3 regions of the Synechococcus sp. RS9902 genome follow, and region 2 is predicted to be linked to each of the others. Evidence: predicted binding sites of a transcription regulator. Region 2 holds the regulator's gene; each other region holds the start of a gene.
The links. The regulator NtcA, encoded in region 2, controls nitrogen genes in cyanobacteria. The targets are predictions, from matches to a motif close to GTANCNNNNGNTAC.

Region 1 (5,052 bases), 1.2 Mb from region 2:
GGCCTGCTGCAGCAGCGTCTCCATGTTTGGGATGAAAGGCCAGCAGGTGCAGGTCACCCGCCAGCAACGTGAACTTCTCCGGGTCCAATTGGGCTGCGAAGGCGGTTCGCCGTTGCAAAGCTCCGCTGAGCGTTGCTTCGATGCCCGCCTCGCCCAACTGGCGTAGGCCCAGCCAAAGCTTGAGGATCTCTGCAGGTCGGGTGCCCTGCAAGCCGATCTCACCTCCGTGATCCATCCCCCTGGGCGCCTCCATGTAGGGCAATCCTGTTGAAAAGGCCTGACGCAGATGGGTTCGATCCCGAAGCAACAGCAGGGATGACGCCTTGGTGATGCCCAGCAATTTCTGGGGATTGAGCGTGATCGAATTGGCAGATTCCATGCCATCCATCAGAGAGGCATGGCGGGCCGTGAGGGCGAACACACCGCCGATGGCCGCATCAACGTGCAACCAGACCCCAGCATCACGGCAGAGGGTTGCCAGATCTGATAAAGAATCAATGGCTCCGCGCACCGTGGTGCCGGCCGTGGCCACCACCGCCAGACAAGGCCGCCCCGCCGCTTGCAGAGCTCTCAAACGCTTGGCCAAAGCCTCGAGGCAAAGGCCACCATCCGCGGCCACGGGAAGCGTCTGAAGTGCATCATCCGCCAGCCCCATCACCTTTGCCGCCTTGTTGATCGAGACGTGAGCGTCTTGGCTAAACAGCAGCACAGGATCCCGATGGCTGGCCTTCAACGCCGCCCGTGCGGCCACCAGGGCCATGAGATTGCTCAGGGTCCCGCCGCTGGCCAGCACCCCTCCGGAACCGGCGGGCAGGCCAATCCTGTGGCAGAACCAGCGGCAGAGGTCATGCTCCAGGCCGGTCAGACCAGGCGAAAGCTCCTCGGCCAGGAGGTTGTTGTTGAGACCTGCACAGACCAATTCCGCCGCAATGGACGCAGTAAGCGGGGGCGGATCGAGATGGGCCAGAGCACCGGGATGGGACGGCTGATACGCCCCATCCATCACCTGCTGAAGATCACTGAGCAGCGATTCAACGCTGGCCCCATCAAGCCCTGGTGCCACGTCAGGCAAGGGCCGCATGACGGGGACCGGGCTTGATCGATCAGCGGAGCCGATCCAACGGCAGAGCAGATCCGAACTGCGATGCAGGAAGTTCTTCAGCACCGGGTCTTCGGCCGAGGGGATGGCGAACGGAGCTAGCCGATCCGGTGGGTGCTGAGACTCGGAAAAGGCTTGCAACGGAGACCCGTGAACTGCACCGATCTTCGCGTCTCGTGGGATGGTGCTCAAAGGACAACGTGGAACAGCAGTGGATCAGCGGGATGAGTTCACTCGCTGGATGGATGTTCTGCTCCAGCGCGCGGAGGAAGCTGGAGCAGAAGGAGAAGTTCCGGTGGCCGCAGTGATCCTGGATGGACAGGGCCGGGCCATCGGCCATGGGCGCAACCGGCGCCAGAACGACAGGGATCCCCTCGGGCATGCCGAACTGGTGGCCTTGCAACAGGCAGCGATCGTTCAGAACGACTGGAGATTCAACAACTGCACCCTGATCGTGACCCTCGAACCCTGCCCCATGTGTGCGGGAGCCTTGGTGCAGGCCCGCATGGGAACTGTGATTTTTGCGGCATCAGATCCCAAGCGCGGTGGCCTGGGGGGAAGCCTTGACCTCTCCACCCATTCAAGTGCCCATCACCACATGAACGTGATTCAGGGCTTGCGCGAACCCGAGGCGAGGGAGCAGCTGGAACGCTGGTTCAGGCGGCGGCGGCGATGGAACCGCTGAAGCGAGGCAGCTCTGTCTCAAACAGGTTGAGCAGACGGTTCACGTTTTCAGGGGTGGAGTTGTAGCCCATCAGGCCGATGCGCCAGATTTTGCCGGCCAGGCTGCCGAGTCCACCACCAACTTCAATGCCGTGGTTGTTGAGCAGGTGCTGACTGAAGGCCTTGCCATCCACACCTTCAGGGATGCGAACTGTGGTGAGGGTGGGCAGTCGCCGCTCGGCCGGCACATGCATCGAAAGGCCGAGACTTTCCAGCCCGTTCCAGAGCATCTCCGCATTGCTGCGATGGCGTGCCCAGGCCTGGTCGAGACCTTCTTCAGCAAGGAGACGCAGGGCCTCACGCATGCCGAAATTCATGTTGACCGGCGCGGTGTGGTGATAGACGCGGTCGCTGCCCCAGTATTGGTTCAACAAGGAGACGTCCAGATACCAGTTGGGCACCTTGCCCTGACGGGCTGTCATCTTGGCCTCAGCACGGGGGCCCATGGTGAAGGGTCCGAGACCGGGAGGGCAGCTCAGGCCCTTCTGGCTGCAGCTGTAGGCAAGATCGACTTTCCACTCATCGATGTAGAGCGGAACGCCCCCCAGAGAGGTGACGGTGTCGAGCAGCAGAAGGCAATCATGCTTCCGGCAGAGGTCGCCAATGGCCTCCATGGGTTGGCAGACACCCGTTGAGGTTTCGGCATGAACCATCGCCAGGATGGCGGGCTTGTGCTCAATCAGGGCAGCTTCAAGCTCATCGAGGGAAAACCACTCACCCCAGGGCTTTTCAATGGTTTTCACCTCAGCGCGATAGCGGCCGGCCATGTCAGCCAGTCGCAGGCCGAAATATCCCTTCACCGCCACCAGAACGGTGTCTCCAGGCTCGACGGTGTTGGCGATGGTTGCCTCCATGGCAGCACTGCCGGTGCCGCTCATCGGAAGCGTGAGGCGGTTATCCGTTTGCCAGGCGTAACGCAGCAGTTCCTGCACTTCGCCCATCAGATCCACATAGAGAGGATCAAGGTGACCAATCGGGGTTCGCGACAGAGCCTTAAGAACTGTTGGATGGGCGTTGGAGGGGCCTGGTCCAAGCAGGAGGCGGTCGGGTGTGCCGATCGGTGCAAAGGCTTTGCGGTGACGATCGTCAACAGAAAGGAGTGAGTTCGTCGTCGCCAAAGCCCTGTTGATTGGTTCGAGTATTGAGCCTACGCAGTCACGCCCCTTGGAAGGGGTGAGGGAGGCTTGATTGCAATCTGTTCAGATCTTGCGTTGAGCGTGCTGGATCAGCGCTGGCGCACATTGGTTTCACCCAGGCCCTTGGCCAGGTGATCAAACGGCTGAAGAACGGTGGCGAGCTGATCGGATGCAGCACCGTTGGCCAGAAGCATCTCGGAAACAACCTCTCCCAGCAGAACGATGCTGCGGACCGTTGGGCCGGTGGGAACGCCGAGACTCTTGTAGGTGTCGTCGAGTCCGTTCAGCACACGCTCATTGAGGATCGTGGAGTCACCTGCCACCAGGGCGTAGCTGGCGTAACGCAGGAAATAGTCCATATCCCGCAGGCAGGCGGCGAGCCGACGGGTGGTGTAGGCGTTGCCGCCAGGCAGCAACAGGTCGGGTTCATCCCGGAACAGGCGCTGGCTGGCCTCACGCACAATCTCGGCCGAGGATCCGTTGATCAGCTCTACGGCCTGAATCCGCAGCGCGGATTCATCCAGATACACATTGATGCTGTCGATCGCCGGGCGGTCGAAATAGCGACCCAGCTGGTCGTAACGACCGATCAGACCGCTGATTGCATCGCGCATGTCCCTGAATCTCCAGAGGATCCCCAGCGGAAGCTAACACCGTTGAGGCGGGCAGATCCTTTGGCATGCCTGCATTTCAGCCAAGTTGACAGAAACGGTTACGCAGTCGCCTTCCAGCAGCCGAAACGTACCCCTTGATACAAAATGGTGTCTTGTGGCTGTATACGGTCACATGACTGCACAATTCAGTCGAGCAGTCCCTTCTTATGTCGAAATCCCCCCAGGACGTCCTGCGCCAGATCAAGGACGAAGGCATCGAACTGATCGACCTCAAATTCACCGATCTGCACGGCAAGTGGCAGCACCTGACGGTGTGCACCGATCTGCTGGAGGAAGAATCCTTCACTGAGGGCCTGGCTTTTGACGGCTCATCCATCCGCGGCTGGAAAGGCATCCAGGCCTCCGACATGGCCATGGTGCCGGACGCCAACACGGCCTGGGTGGACCCCTTCTACCGGCACAAAACCCTGAGCATGATCTGCTCGATTCAGGAGCCACGCACCGGCCAGCCCTACGAGCGCTGCCCCCGCGCCCTGGCCCAACGGGCACTGAATCATCTGGCCAGCACCGGACTGGCCGACATGGCCTTCTTCGGACCTGAGCCGGAGTTCTTCCTCTTCGACGACGTCCGCTACAACTCGGCTGAAGGGGGTTCCTTCTACAGCGTCGACACGATCGAAGCGGGCTGGAACACCGGACGGATCGAAGAAGGCGGCAACCTCGCCTACAAGATTCAGGAAAAGGAGGGCTACTTCCCTGTCGCTCCCAACGACACCGCCCAGGACATCCGCTCCGAGATGCTCCTGCTGATGGGTCAGCTGGGCATTCCCACCGAGAAGCACCACCACGAGGTGGCAGGCGCGGGTCAGCACGAACTCGGCATGAAATTTGCTGAGCTGATCCAGGCCGCCGACAACGTGATGACGTACAAGTACGTAGTGCGCAACGTGGCCAAGAAGTACGGCAAAACGGCCACCTTCATGCCCAAGCCGGTCTTCAACGACAACGGCTCCGGCATGCACGTGCACCAGAGCCTCTGGAAAGGCGGTCAGCCCCTGTTCTTCGGCGAAGGCACCTACGCCAACCTCTCGCAGACGGCCCGCTGGTACATCGGTGGCATCCTCAAGCACGCCCCCGCCTTCCTGGCCTTCACCAACCCCACCACCAACAGCTACAAGCGTCTGGTGCCCGGTTTCGAAGCCCCGGTGAACCTCGTCTACTCCGAGGGCAACCGATCTGCCGCCGTGCGGATCCCGCTCACCGGCCCGAGCCCGAAGGCCAAGCGCCTCGAGTTCCGCTCCGGCGATGCCCTCGCCAACCCTTATCTGGCCTTCAGCGCCATGATGATGGCTGGTCTTGACGGCATCAAGAACCAGATCGATCCCGGCGATGGCGAAGATCGCGACCTGTTCGAACTTCCGGCTGAAGAGCTCTCGAAGATCGCCACGGTTCCCGCATCTCTCAACGGTGCCCTGGAAGC
Region 2 (5,052 bases):
TGGCCCTCATGCCGTTCGCCGGCTCATGGAGCGATGCCGGTGTGTCGCAGGCGGCCATTGCCTTTCGTGAGCCCGGGTGGTGTGCGGACTTGCCGGCGGAGCAGCGTCAATGGTTTCCACCGCTGCCGCTTCCACTCACGCCGGTGGGGTTGGAGCGCCATGCCGATGGTTGCGTGCTGAAGCTGCTCAATTCGGGATCAGCCCGCTGTCGCTGGACCCCTGGAGCGGGGTGGCGGGTCCGCAGGGAAGCCGACTCAATGGCCGCCTCTGCCGTGGTGATCACTCCAGGAGAACTCGTCTCCGTGGTGGTGGATCAGTCCTCGTGATCGTCGAACGGGTCGTCGAGTGCTTTTGATGGTGGGCCAAAAGCCTGATACACGCCAAATCCGGTGAGTCCGAACAAAACGGCGAGCACGCCAATGGCGACGGACAGGGCTGGGGACGACGTTTCCATCACATCTCTCGACAGGATCAACCCCGAACCGGAGTCGGCCCCTACAGTATCGAGACTTCAAACCACCCGAGACCCGGCGTCGCCATGGCACAACGCACCCGTCTGGGAGACCTTCTCCGCCCACTGAACTCCGAGTACGGCAAGGTGGTTCCCGGATGGGGCACCACTCCCGTGATGGGCATCTTCATGGTGCTCTTCATGGTGCTGTTCCTGGTGTTTCTTCAGCTGTACAACAAGTCCCTCATCCTTGAGGGCATCAACGTCAACTGGAACGGCCTCGGCTGATCTGCACCCATGAACATCTTCGGCGTCGGTCTCCCCGAAATGGCGGTTATCGGCGCCGTTGCCTTGTTGGTTTTCGGGCCGAAACGCCTGCCCGAGCTTGGTCGGACTCTTGGTAAAACCCTGAAAGGCTTCCAATCCGCCTCCAAGGAATTCGAACGCGAGATCAACAAAGCCATGGCTGATCCGGAAGTCCCCGGTGAGGCTGCGAAGCCGGTTGAAGAACTTCCCCCCAGCGACTGAGTCGTTCCAGCGGTATGACCACTGATCTCAAGCTGGTGGTGGGTCTGGGAAATCCGGGTGCGAAATACGCCGGTACCCGTCACAACATCGGCTTCATGGCCCTCGAGCTTTTGGGTGAGCGCTCTGGTTTCAGTTTTCGTCAGCAGGCCAAGTTGCACGGTCTTGCAGCCGATACAGGGGGTGGTGAGCAGCGGCTGCGCTTGCTAATGCCTCAGACCTATATGAATGACAGCGGTCGTGCCATTCGTGCGGCTCTCGATTGGTTTGGCCTGGAGCCTCACCAATTGCTGGTGCTGGTGGACGACATGGATCTTCCGCTGGGTCGTTTGCGGTTGCGGGCCCAGGGCAGTGCCGGCGGGCACAACGGTTTGCGCAGCACCATTCAGCATCTCGGAACCCAGGCGTTCCCCAGGCTGCGGATCGGCATTGGTGCGCCGGCTGAGAACCCTGCAGAACGCCGCGCCCGAACGGTGTCCCATGTCCTTGGTCCGTTCAGCAAGGCGGAGCAACCCTGTGTGGGCGCTGTTCTCGATGCTGTTCTGGATGGAATTCAACGTCTTCAGCGCCAGAGCTTTGAGCGCGCTGGAACCTGGATCAACGGGTTCCGCTATGACCTGGAGTCGGACGACTGATGCCGGCACTTCCGGCGACAACGGCCCATTTGCGGGTGCTCCGCCAGTGTTTTCAAGCCAAGTGCGTGGAGGGTGAAGTTTCTGCTGGAGGGTTTGAGTGGCAGTTTTCCTGGGCCTTTGATCGCGGTGAACTGGTGGTGGAGCCATCCCTGGGACGTGCCCTGATCGAGGATGCCCTGCGCCGGTTTCTGGTGCGTTCTGATTACAGGCTGGAACCGGGGGGTGATTACACCTTCATGGTCCGGGCCAGGTTCTGAGCGAGAACGTGGGATCAGGCTCAGGCCATTTCAGGCGGCATTGCAGGTGCTCCTCAAGCATCACCAAAGCTGCAACAGCATCCAGATCCACCGGTGGAATGCGCAGTCCTGCTGGCAGCATCCGTCGCCAACCTCGAGCCGGCCACAGCGCCCAGTAACGCTGTCTCGCCCTCAGGGTTGTTCCCTGCTCCGGAACCACAGTGAGATGGCCCAGCCGTTCCAGTCGCTGGATCCAGGCTCGGCTTCCCGTGCCATCGCCGATCAGGATGCGATCGAGAGCTTGGTCTTGATTCCACTGCTCCAACCAGGGTTCGACGGCCTCTGGGGCCAGCACATGCCCTTCGCGCACGAGGCCGAGCTGAAGATCGGCCAGCACAAGACCACATTTGCAGCGGCCTGGATCGAGAACGGCCACCCGTTTCATGGGGAGGCCTCAATGGTGACGACGACAGGATCGGCACTGTCGCTGACCCCTGCGGAAATCACGTCCAAGACCACGCTTTGGCTGGGCCCTTCCATCAGGGTCTGGGCCAGTTGGGAGAGGGCTGATCCATCGAACTGAAGGCCTTCGGTCAGGGATCCCCGCCGCTGCACTTCGGCATAGGCCGAGGCCAGGAGAAGGTTCAACCGTGTGCGAATGCCCTCTGGAGTGCGTTCATCGGGTTGCAGTGTGGTGGTGGCCAGCAAGTCTCCGCGTTGGGTTACCGGCCGGTTCGGACGCACCTCGGGGAAGGCATACACAGCTGTTTCGCCCCGCAGCACATTGGTGGCTGAGCGCAGCGAGATCACCCAGGTCTCCGGTTTGCGGATGATGCTTTGCAGGCGTTCCACATCGCTGCGCGGAACGCGGATCAACTGGCGTTCGGGTGCCTCGCCAGGTCGCACTTTCCCGTATGCGTTGAGATTGGCCTCCTGCAACAGCCTGTCGACAGCCTGTTTGGCCTGGTCCGGAGCATCGAGTCGAACCGTTGCTCTTGCCAAGGTCTGTCCGCTGCTGATCACCACCGATCCACGCCGTAAGGCGACCAGATTGCGTTCCAGTTCTTTGAGTTCCTTCTCACCGGCTCGGATGCGGCTGCGAACGCTGTTGAGTTCGGCTTCCGTGCGCTCGATGTCCGCATCGCGGGAGGCGATGTCCTGGCTAAGGCGTTCACGTTCGGCTTCGAGTTGGGCCAGCTCCTTCTGAAGAGGAGCCAGTTCGAGGCGCAGGGTGTTGGCCCGTTGCTGTGATTGCTCGAGCTCAATGGCGATCCGTTTGGTTTCCGTTTGGGTCTTGTCCCGTTCCCGCTCGGCTGCCTTTAGCTGCTGACGGCTGTCTTGGAGTTTCTCCTGTAGGGCATCCAGTTCAAACAGGCCCACCCGCAACTGCCGGCTCACCAGAAGCATCAGGCCAAGTGAGAGTGCGCTGATCAGGCTGCCGGTCAACACCGTGATCAACACTGCGGTGCGCCGTGGGCGCATGCTGAACAAACTCAGTCGCGCTTTGCCGACGCGGCTGCCCAAGCGGTCGCCCAGGGTCGACAGCACGCCCCCGAGCACCAACAGAACCAGAATCAGTGCCCAGCCGCTCATCGCTGCACAAGTCGGGCGATGGCAGGCCTAGCTGAAGCGTTTGGCCAGCGCGATCGGATCCAGAACCGTGATTTTCTTGCGGTCAATCTGAACCAGACCGGATTGACGCAAGTCTCCCAGCAGACGCGTGATTGTGACGCGTGTTGAGCCAATTGCTTCAGCGATGGCCTGATGGGACAGGCGCAGGTCGATGGTGATGCCCAGCTCATCGGCCACGCCGAAGTCCCTGCAAAGCACCAGCAGGAAGCTCACCAGCCGGGATGACATGTCCCGATGGGTGAGGGTTTCAATCATTGTCTCGGTCTGCAGAATCCGGCTGGAGAGACCCTGAAGCAAGCGCAGGCCAACGCTGGTGTCGGCTTCGATGGCGGCCTTCACGGAGGTCGCTGGTGCCGTCACCATTTCAACCCGGGTGAAGGCCACAGCGTGATAGAAGCGGTCGGACCGTTGACCAGTCAACAACGACAGCACCCCGAAGAGGCTGTTCTCGCGCAGCAGGGCCACGGTGATCTCTTCCCCCGATTCGTAGACGCGGGACAGACGAACAGCTCCCCGGCGGATCAAATACACCCGTTCTGCGGGATCTCCGGGGAAGAAGATGGTCTTGTTGCGATCCACCAGTTCACTGCTGGCGCCATCGAGATCCCTAATGATCTCCAGAAGGGAACGGTTGGCCGGTTCTGCGCTGGGAGCTGGAGCCACCATTTGCGGGGTGTATCGGCTGAAACCTCGGCTACTGGTCATGACAACCCCCTGGTGAAGCGAAGCTACGGAGCAAGCGATGCTTGCCATGTAGCGGTTATTACCTATTAATGCTGTGTTCGCCTGCGGCCTGGCGTTGTGCCTGCATCAGGGATGACAATCCCGGCTCAGCCAGATCCAGCAGTTCATTGAGTTGCTTGCGGCTGAATGGTGCTCCCTCCGCAGTGCCTTGGATTTCCAGCAAACGGCCATCGCCGGCCTGCACAACGTTCAGGTCCACCTCAGCTCGGCTGTCTTCGCTGTAGTCCAGATCCAGCAGGGCGTGGCCATCAACCAAGCCCACGGATACGGCCGCTACCTGATCGATCAGGGGCGATTGCTCCAGGACTCCTTGCTCCACCAGTGATCGGCAGGCCTGGTCCAGGGCGAGCCATGCTCCGGTGATCGAGGCCGTCCGGGTGCCGGCGTCCGCTTGGATCACGTCGCAGTCGATCAGCAAGGTGCGCTCCCCTAGGCGCTCCATGTCGATCACGGCGCGCAGGCTTCGGCCGATCAGCCGCTGAATTTCCTGGGTGCGACCCGAGAGTTTCATCAGCTCTCGTGATTGCCGCTGTGGGGTGGATCCGGGCAGCAACCGGTATTCGGCGCTGAGCCATCCCAACCCTTCTCCCTTGCGCCAGCTGGGGACCTTGTCCTCCAAGCAAACGCTGCAGAGAACCGCGGTTCGGCCTGTATGAACCACAAGGGAGCTCAAGGCAAACCCCATCGGATTCCAGGTCACCGAGAACGGTCGCAACTGTTGCGGGCGACGGCCATCAGTGCGTTGTTCAGGGGATTGGCTCATCGGTGGTGTGCAGTTCGTCAAGCCTCGCAGGCGGTTGGTTCTCGCCCTGTCCAAACACCATGGGTG
Region 3 (5,052 bases), 1.2 Mb from region 2:
TCCGTCAACTGGGCATCACGGAGCGGATGATCGACGAATTCTTGCGTCCGATTCTTTTGGTGGGTCTGTTCAAGCCACCGGAGGAATTATCGGCAGCCGTCACCATGGAGCTGCTCTACTACTACGCCCTGGCGCATCAAGATTCTTTTGATGTGCGCTGGATTTGTCGCGGCAGCATTGCCGAGCAGCTGATCGCGCCCCTGGCGGAACGCCTGATCGACTCCGGTCTGCTCACTGTTCTGGGAGGAACGTTGGCCACGGGCCTGAAGCTTGATCAGCCAGGCGAAGCGATCCAGTCGGTGCAGGTCCGATTGAACGAGACTGGACGTACAGATCTGATCGATGACGTTGATGCGGTTGTGCTGGCGATGGGTGCCAAGGGCATGCATGCGCTGATGGCGGAGTCGCCGCGTTGCAGTGATGTGCTGCCGGAGTTGGTGGCTGCTGGCGGTTTGGGGGCGATCGATGTGGTGTCGGTGCGGTTGTGGCTGGATCGCACCATCGCAGTCGCCGATCCCGCCAATGTCTTCTCGCTCTTTGATGCCTTGCAGGGTGCGGGCGCCACTTTTTTCATGCTCGACCAGCTGCAGAACGCGGATCTTGATGCGCTCTGGGGCGGCAGCGAGCCCCAGGGCTCCGTGGTGGCCAGCGACTTCTACAACGCCACGGCGATCGCAGCATTGAGTGATCAGGAGATCGTCGACACCCTGCTGAATGAGCTGTTGCCCCAGGCGGTGCCGGCCTTCCGGCTTGCCCAGGTGCTGGAGTTTGAGGTGCGGCGTTACCCGGGCTCGGTGTCGTTGTTCTCCCCCGGCAGTTTCAGCCAACGGCCGCCGTTGCAGACGGCACTTCCGTCTGTGGTCTGCGCCGGCGATTGGGTGCGGATGGGCGAACGCGAGCACGGTGCCAAGGGGCTGTGCCAGGAACGGGCCTACGTCTGCGGCCTTATGGCAGCTAATGCACTGGTGCGTAGTGGGGTGGTGAAAGGGGCGAATGCTGCGAATTGCCCACAGCATCCGGTGCGTCCGATCCGTCCGGAAGAACCCCAGGTGCTGTTGGGCCGAGCCCTGAACAAGCTCGTGATGGACCCCCTGGAGGCGTTCGGGATCCGTTGGCCTTGGTTGGCCTGAGCTCAGAAATTCAGTTGACCTGAAAGCCAGAGTTCCTGCCAAGACCCTGCTGCTGAGGCATTCAGCGCCATCAGGATGGTCACGCTGATGCCACCCAGGGTGAGCCCCACCCCCATCATGATCAGGGCGGTCAGTCCTTCCGCTTCGGTGAGCGGTTGCTTTTCGACAAAGCGACGCTTGGCCATGGCTGCTGATCCGATGCACCCGTTCTGCATCGGCCCAAGGGCACTTGGCAACAGGCCGTATCACTCATTCATGCAGAGCTGCGGGGGGATGACCAGCGTTGCTTAGGTTGCTGGCCTGCGCTTGACGCCGCCCCGATGGGTTTCATCATGCAGCCATGACTGGTTTGATCTGTGGCATGACCGCCCTGTGGCTCCACGCTTGGTGGTGTTGTAGAACAACCAATTCGCCTGCGGTCAAACGCAGCTGGCCTTACCCGCGCTCGTGGAAAAACAGCGCCGATCTGTATGAAAGGCCCTGTCGCCGTCACCGTCATCTCAGGGCGCGCACGCAACTCAGCGCACGCAGCCGCCGCAGCATCGCCGGTAGAACACCTGTCTTGGTAGCGCAAGTTACTGAAAACGCTTAAGTTGGCGCGTCTGGATTTTTCTGTTGAACGGGAGCCAATCGGTCGAGGCCAGGAGTGAGAAGCGTCGTCAGCAGCTGATGGGAGTGTCGTTTGTGGCTGCAGCGCTCGGCGTTCTGGCGTTGTTGACGATCCGTCTTGGCACCTGTTGCTCCTGGTTCGGTTCGCACTGACCTTTTCGGTTTGGCAGCTGGAGCTCATTGGTGTTCATTGCCTCGGCAAGGCTGCGCCAGCCACCAGATGTGGTGTCCTCAGCCCTTGATTCTGGGTGCAGGGCCGGTATGTTTCATCTGTTCCCCATCACCTGGCTTCAGCCCATGCGGCTGAGGCTTTTTTATTGCCTTCTTGCAGAACGTTGTATCAAGGCAAACCAACTTCTGATTGTCTTAAGTGACATCACTTGGTGGCAACGGCCACATCGGCATCAGGTTCCTTAAGTTGAAAAGGAGCGTCTTCTCTTGATGTCTCCTGCTGAATTGTCGAGCATCAAATGGGAGCAAGATGGTGAAATGTCTGCGCACGACACATGGAGCCTTGTGAGGAAGCTCATCAAGGTGGAAGAGCAAGACAAAGCATCAAACTTGTTGCATCTGTCGTCGAAATACATTCACTCCAATCGTTTCAATTTGCGTTGACATGAGAAAATATTATTCAGTTCTCCGAGTTATTCCTCAGCGCCGGGCCATGAGATTGCGTTGGTCTTTTCTCGAGAATTTGGAGCTATAAATTTGAGGGTTGACCGAGTTCGCCTCCTATGCGATGAGGGGCATGCCATGACGAACGATTGAGGTCACCTTGTTAGTGGTCGCGTCAACCACCATGTAAGTGCACATCAGCGCCTTCGACTTTGTGCGATCACATAGGTAAGCCTTGAATTCCGTTTGGAGGTAAAGCTCCTTGACCCAACGGTCGGGAGCTTCTTGCTTGACGACGTTATACACGGCTATTGCCTGGACCCTTGCTCTAGCAATGCCTTTAATGCGCCAGTCCAAATCACGGAATTTCCGCTGTTTAGGCATCAGCACTTATCCAACGAGTCGGTCATCTTCAGCCAGGATCGCTTTGCCTTTTGAAATCCTCATCACCTCACCTGAGTTGCCGGGACTTTCGTAGATGACTCGATAGAGCCCGAAAGTATTCAGCGATTTGGCTCGGGCGTTGGTGAAAGCCTTGAACTCAGTCTTGAAGCACTGCTCCTGAAACCAAATGTCGGGCCCATCGCTTCGTTCAACACAGAACATCATCTGTATCCCCTGATGCTCTCAGCTTGGAGAGGGCAGAGCTGATCGCTTGCTATCTCCAAATGAGCTTCGGGATCATGTCTTCAGTTGTCGACCAGTGAGCAAGGGACCCAGTCAGTCTTACGAGCCCAGCTCGTCAATGGCACATGATGTTCTTTGGCTGAGCATGTGCATTGATCACCCTGACGAAATCGCTGTTCACCTGGAAAACGGCAGGAATCCTGACGGGAGTGAAGCTGGTAACAGTGGCAGCCGTACTTGGCCTTGCTCGTGCGGGGCTTCTTCCCCAGTGGTTTCCGCATTGGGGTTAGCCCGCTTCAGGATCTCAGCCCAATTCTTTTGGCAGGCTCGGAGCTGCCTCAGATGCAAAAAGAAACCCCCGCCGAAGGCAGAGGTTTGGGGTTTGATTAAGCCCTGATCACTTGGTGTAGGAAGTGCCTCTGTAGGTCAGGCTTGGATGGGCATTGTGAGCGACTTCTTCGCGGCATGTGTTGTAGTGCTCGCGGCGGTGGGTTAGCTCGACACAAGCTTTGGGCGATGCTTCTGGAGCTTCGTAGGAGTGACCTCTGTAGAGAAGAGCAGTCATGGTTGGTTCCTCAGAAAATTCCAAGTCCCCGTTCCGTGGCTTGGAGTGTCTGCGCCCCTTGGAAAGAGGTGAACGTTGTGTATCGATTGCTACAAATAAATTATACGCCTAAGTTGATCTCTGGGTTTACAGCCTTGCCTGGTTTCAGGAGCCCAGCCGGTAGAGGGGGCTTTCAGCTCCTGGGAACGCCAAAGATGATCGACGTTCAGCGGTCGTCCTCCTTAGATCTCGGATCGTTCTCCTTGTATCTCGGCAGGTCAGTGGGCTGAGCCAGGACGTAAACGACTGCCGCAGAGATCACCACGGTCACGATGATGAGTGCAGTGATGGCTGATGAATAGTCAGTCATCAGGCTTCAACCTCAGCATTTTTATCGCCTGTGCATTTGATCTCTTCGGTTGTTGCATCGGCTGATTTGGACTTGCTGTAAGAGCAACCGCCAGCGATGGCGACGTTGGCGAAAGCAGCAATAACCATGATTGCGATGATCACGGTGCCGCCAAAAAAGGCCAGATTCGGGTGACGATTCACGTGAGGCTGACCTGAGAGTCATCGGACCCTACTGGCTAAATCCAGAATTCGATGCTCATGCCTCAGGGAGAACCAAACCTTCGTCCTAGAAGCGAACAGCCCAAAGCTCCTCGTTGGTCACCTCACCGTTCTCATCAAGCAGTTCTGGGTGTGTGGTTTTGAGACCTGTTCGGTCGTTCGATGTGCTGGGTTTAGAGGCCGACGATGGGCGCATCATCCGAAAAGCCTGCAAGAGCAAGTACGTCAAGACAGCTGCGTAAGCGATTGGGAAAAGACCTGCGATCACTGCCTCTTCAATGCGATGTTAAGAAACGTTAACCACTGCTATCGCTGTCTGGGGTTGCTAATCGCTACTTGCGGCCCTGCTTTGCCTCCCCCGCATATTCCCGCTCCAGGTAGTCAAGGCGGGCCAGGCATTCTTCTGCTTCCGCCCAGCGCCCATAGCGGCTGAACCAGTTGCTGGGCAGCCCTTCCCATCTAATGCCCCAATGCAAAGACTCTGCATAGGTTCGACTTGTTGCACCGCTGTAGGTGAGCCGACTTCGCATTGAACGTTCAGCCATTGGAGCCTCCTCCATGAAGGAGACCCGTGGTGTGGGAATCCATGGATAGCTTCTAGTGGGGTTGGCCTGTCAGCTGCGGGTGACCAGCCTCTATCCCCAGGTGCGTTGTCTACTTCTGGGCGTAGTCGATCAAAAGTTGCTTTTGGAAGTTGAGCTGACGCAGCTTTTCGATGTTCTGCTCATTCTCTTCTTTGCTCCAATGACGTGGATTGGCGATTCGGGCCTCAAGCTCCGATATTGCGTCGTTGAGATTTGTCGTTGAGTCCTCGGTCCAAGGTTCACCTCCACAGTGGACCATCGGGTGATAACCATGGCTGAGGTGAGTAAATATCCTTTTTTGCTACTGGTGCCATCTCTTTCGGCTGTTATCAGTATGTGGGTGTCGTGCTCGTGCAGACCTCCTCTAGGTCGG

Region 1: a site for NtcA is predicted at 3,700-3,713, ahead of glnA (type I glutamate--ammonia ligase). Genes of this name have one in related genera too.
Region 3: a site for NtcA is predicted at 3,626-3,639, ahead of SynRS9902_RS08590 (DUF4278 domain-containing protein). Genes of this name have one in related genera too.

Annotation. Positions count from the first base shown of each region.
Region 1 covers NZ_CP047949.1:1,472,072-1,477,123, forward strand. The annotation lists gene SynRS9902_RS08065 (aminotransferase class V-fold PLP-dependent enzyme) at 1-1,240, opposite strand, end outside; gene SynRS9902_RS08070 (nucleoside deaminase) at 1,281-1,784, shown strand; gene SynRS9902_RS08075 (alanine--glyoxylate aminotransferase family protein) at 1,756-2,940, opposite strand; gene SynRS9902_RS08080 (allophycocyanin subunit beta) at 3,048-3,572, opposite strand; gene glnA (type I glutamate--ammonia ligase) at 3,779-5,052, shown strand, end outside.
Region 2 covers NZ_CP047949.1:269,317-274,368, forward strand. The annotation lists gene SynRS9902_RS01260 (glycoside hydrolase family 38 C-terminal domain-containing protein) at 1-326, shown strand, start outside; gene psbN (photosystem II reaction center protein PsbN) at 314-454, opposite strand; gene psbH (photosystem II reaction center phosphoprotein PsbH) at 539-739, shown strand; gene SynRS9902_RS01275 (TatA/E family twin arginine-targeting protein translocase) at 749-979, shown strand; gene pth (aminoacyl-tRNA hydrolase) at 994-1,611, shown strand; gene SynRS9902_RS01285 (DUF3146 family protein) at 1,611-1,868, shown strand; gene SynRS9902_RS01290 (resolvase) at 1,846-2,292, opposite strand; gene SynRS9902_RS01295 (DUF3084 domain-containing protein) at 2,289-3,440, opposite strand; gene ntcA (global nitrogen regulator NtcA) at 3,468-4,184, opposite strand; gene rph (ribonuclease PH) at 4,243-4,986, opposite strand.
Region 3 covers NZ_CP047949.1:1,561,693-1,566,744, reverse strand. The annotation lists gene SynRS9902_RS08610 (FAD-dependent oxidoreductase) at 1-1,130, shown strand, start outside; gene SynRS9902_RS08605 (hypothetical protein) at 1,133-1,315, opposite strand; gene SynRS9902_RS08600 (hypothetical protein) at 1,746-1,892, shown strand; gene SynRS9902_RS08590 (DUF4278 domain-containing protein) at 3,379-3,546, opposite strand; gene SynRS9902_RS08585 (hypothetical protein) at 3,752-3,895, opposite strand; gene SynRS9902_RS08580 (hypothetical protein) at 3,895-4,077, opposite strand; gene SynRS9902_RS08575 (DUF2973 domain-containing protein) at 4,163-4,363, opposite strand; gene SynRS9902_RS08570 (hypothetical protein) at 4,428-4,640, opposite strand; gene SynRS9902_RS13525 (hypothetical protein) at 4,750-4,938, opposite strand.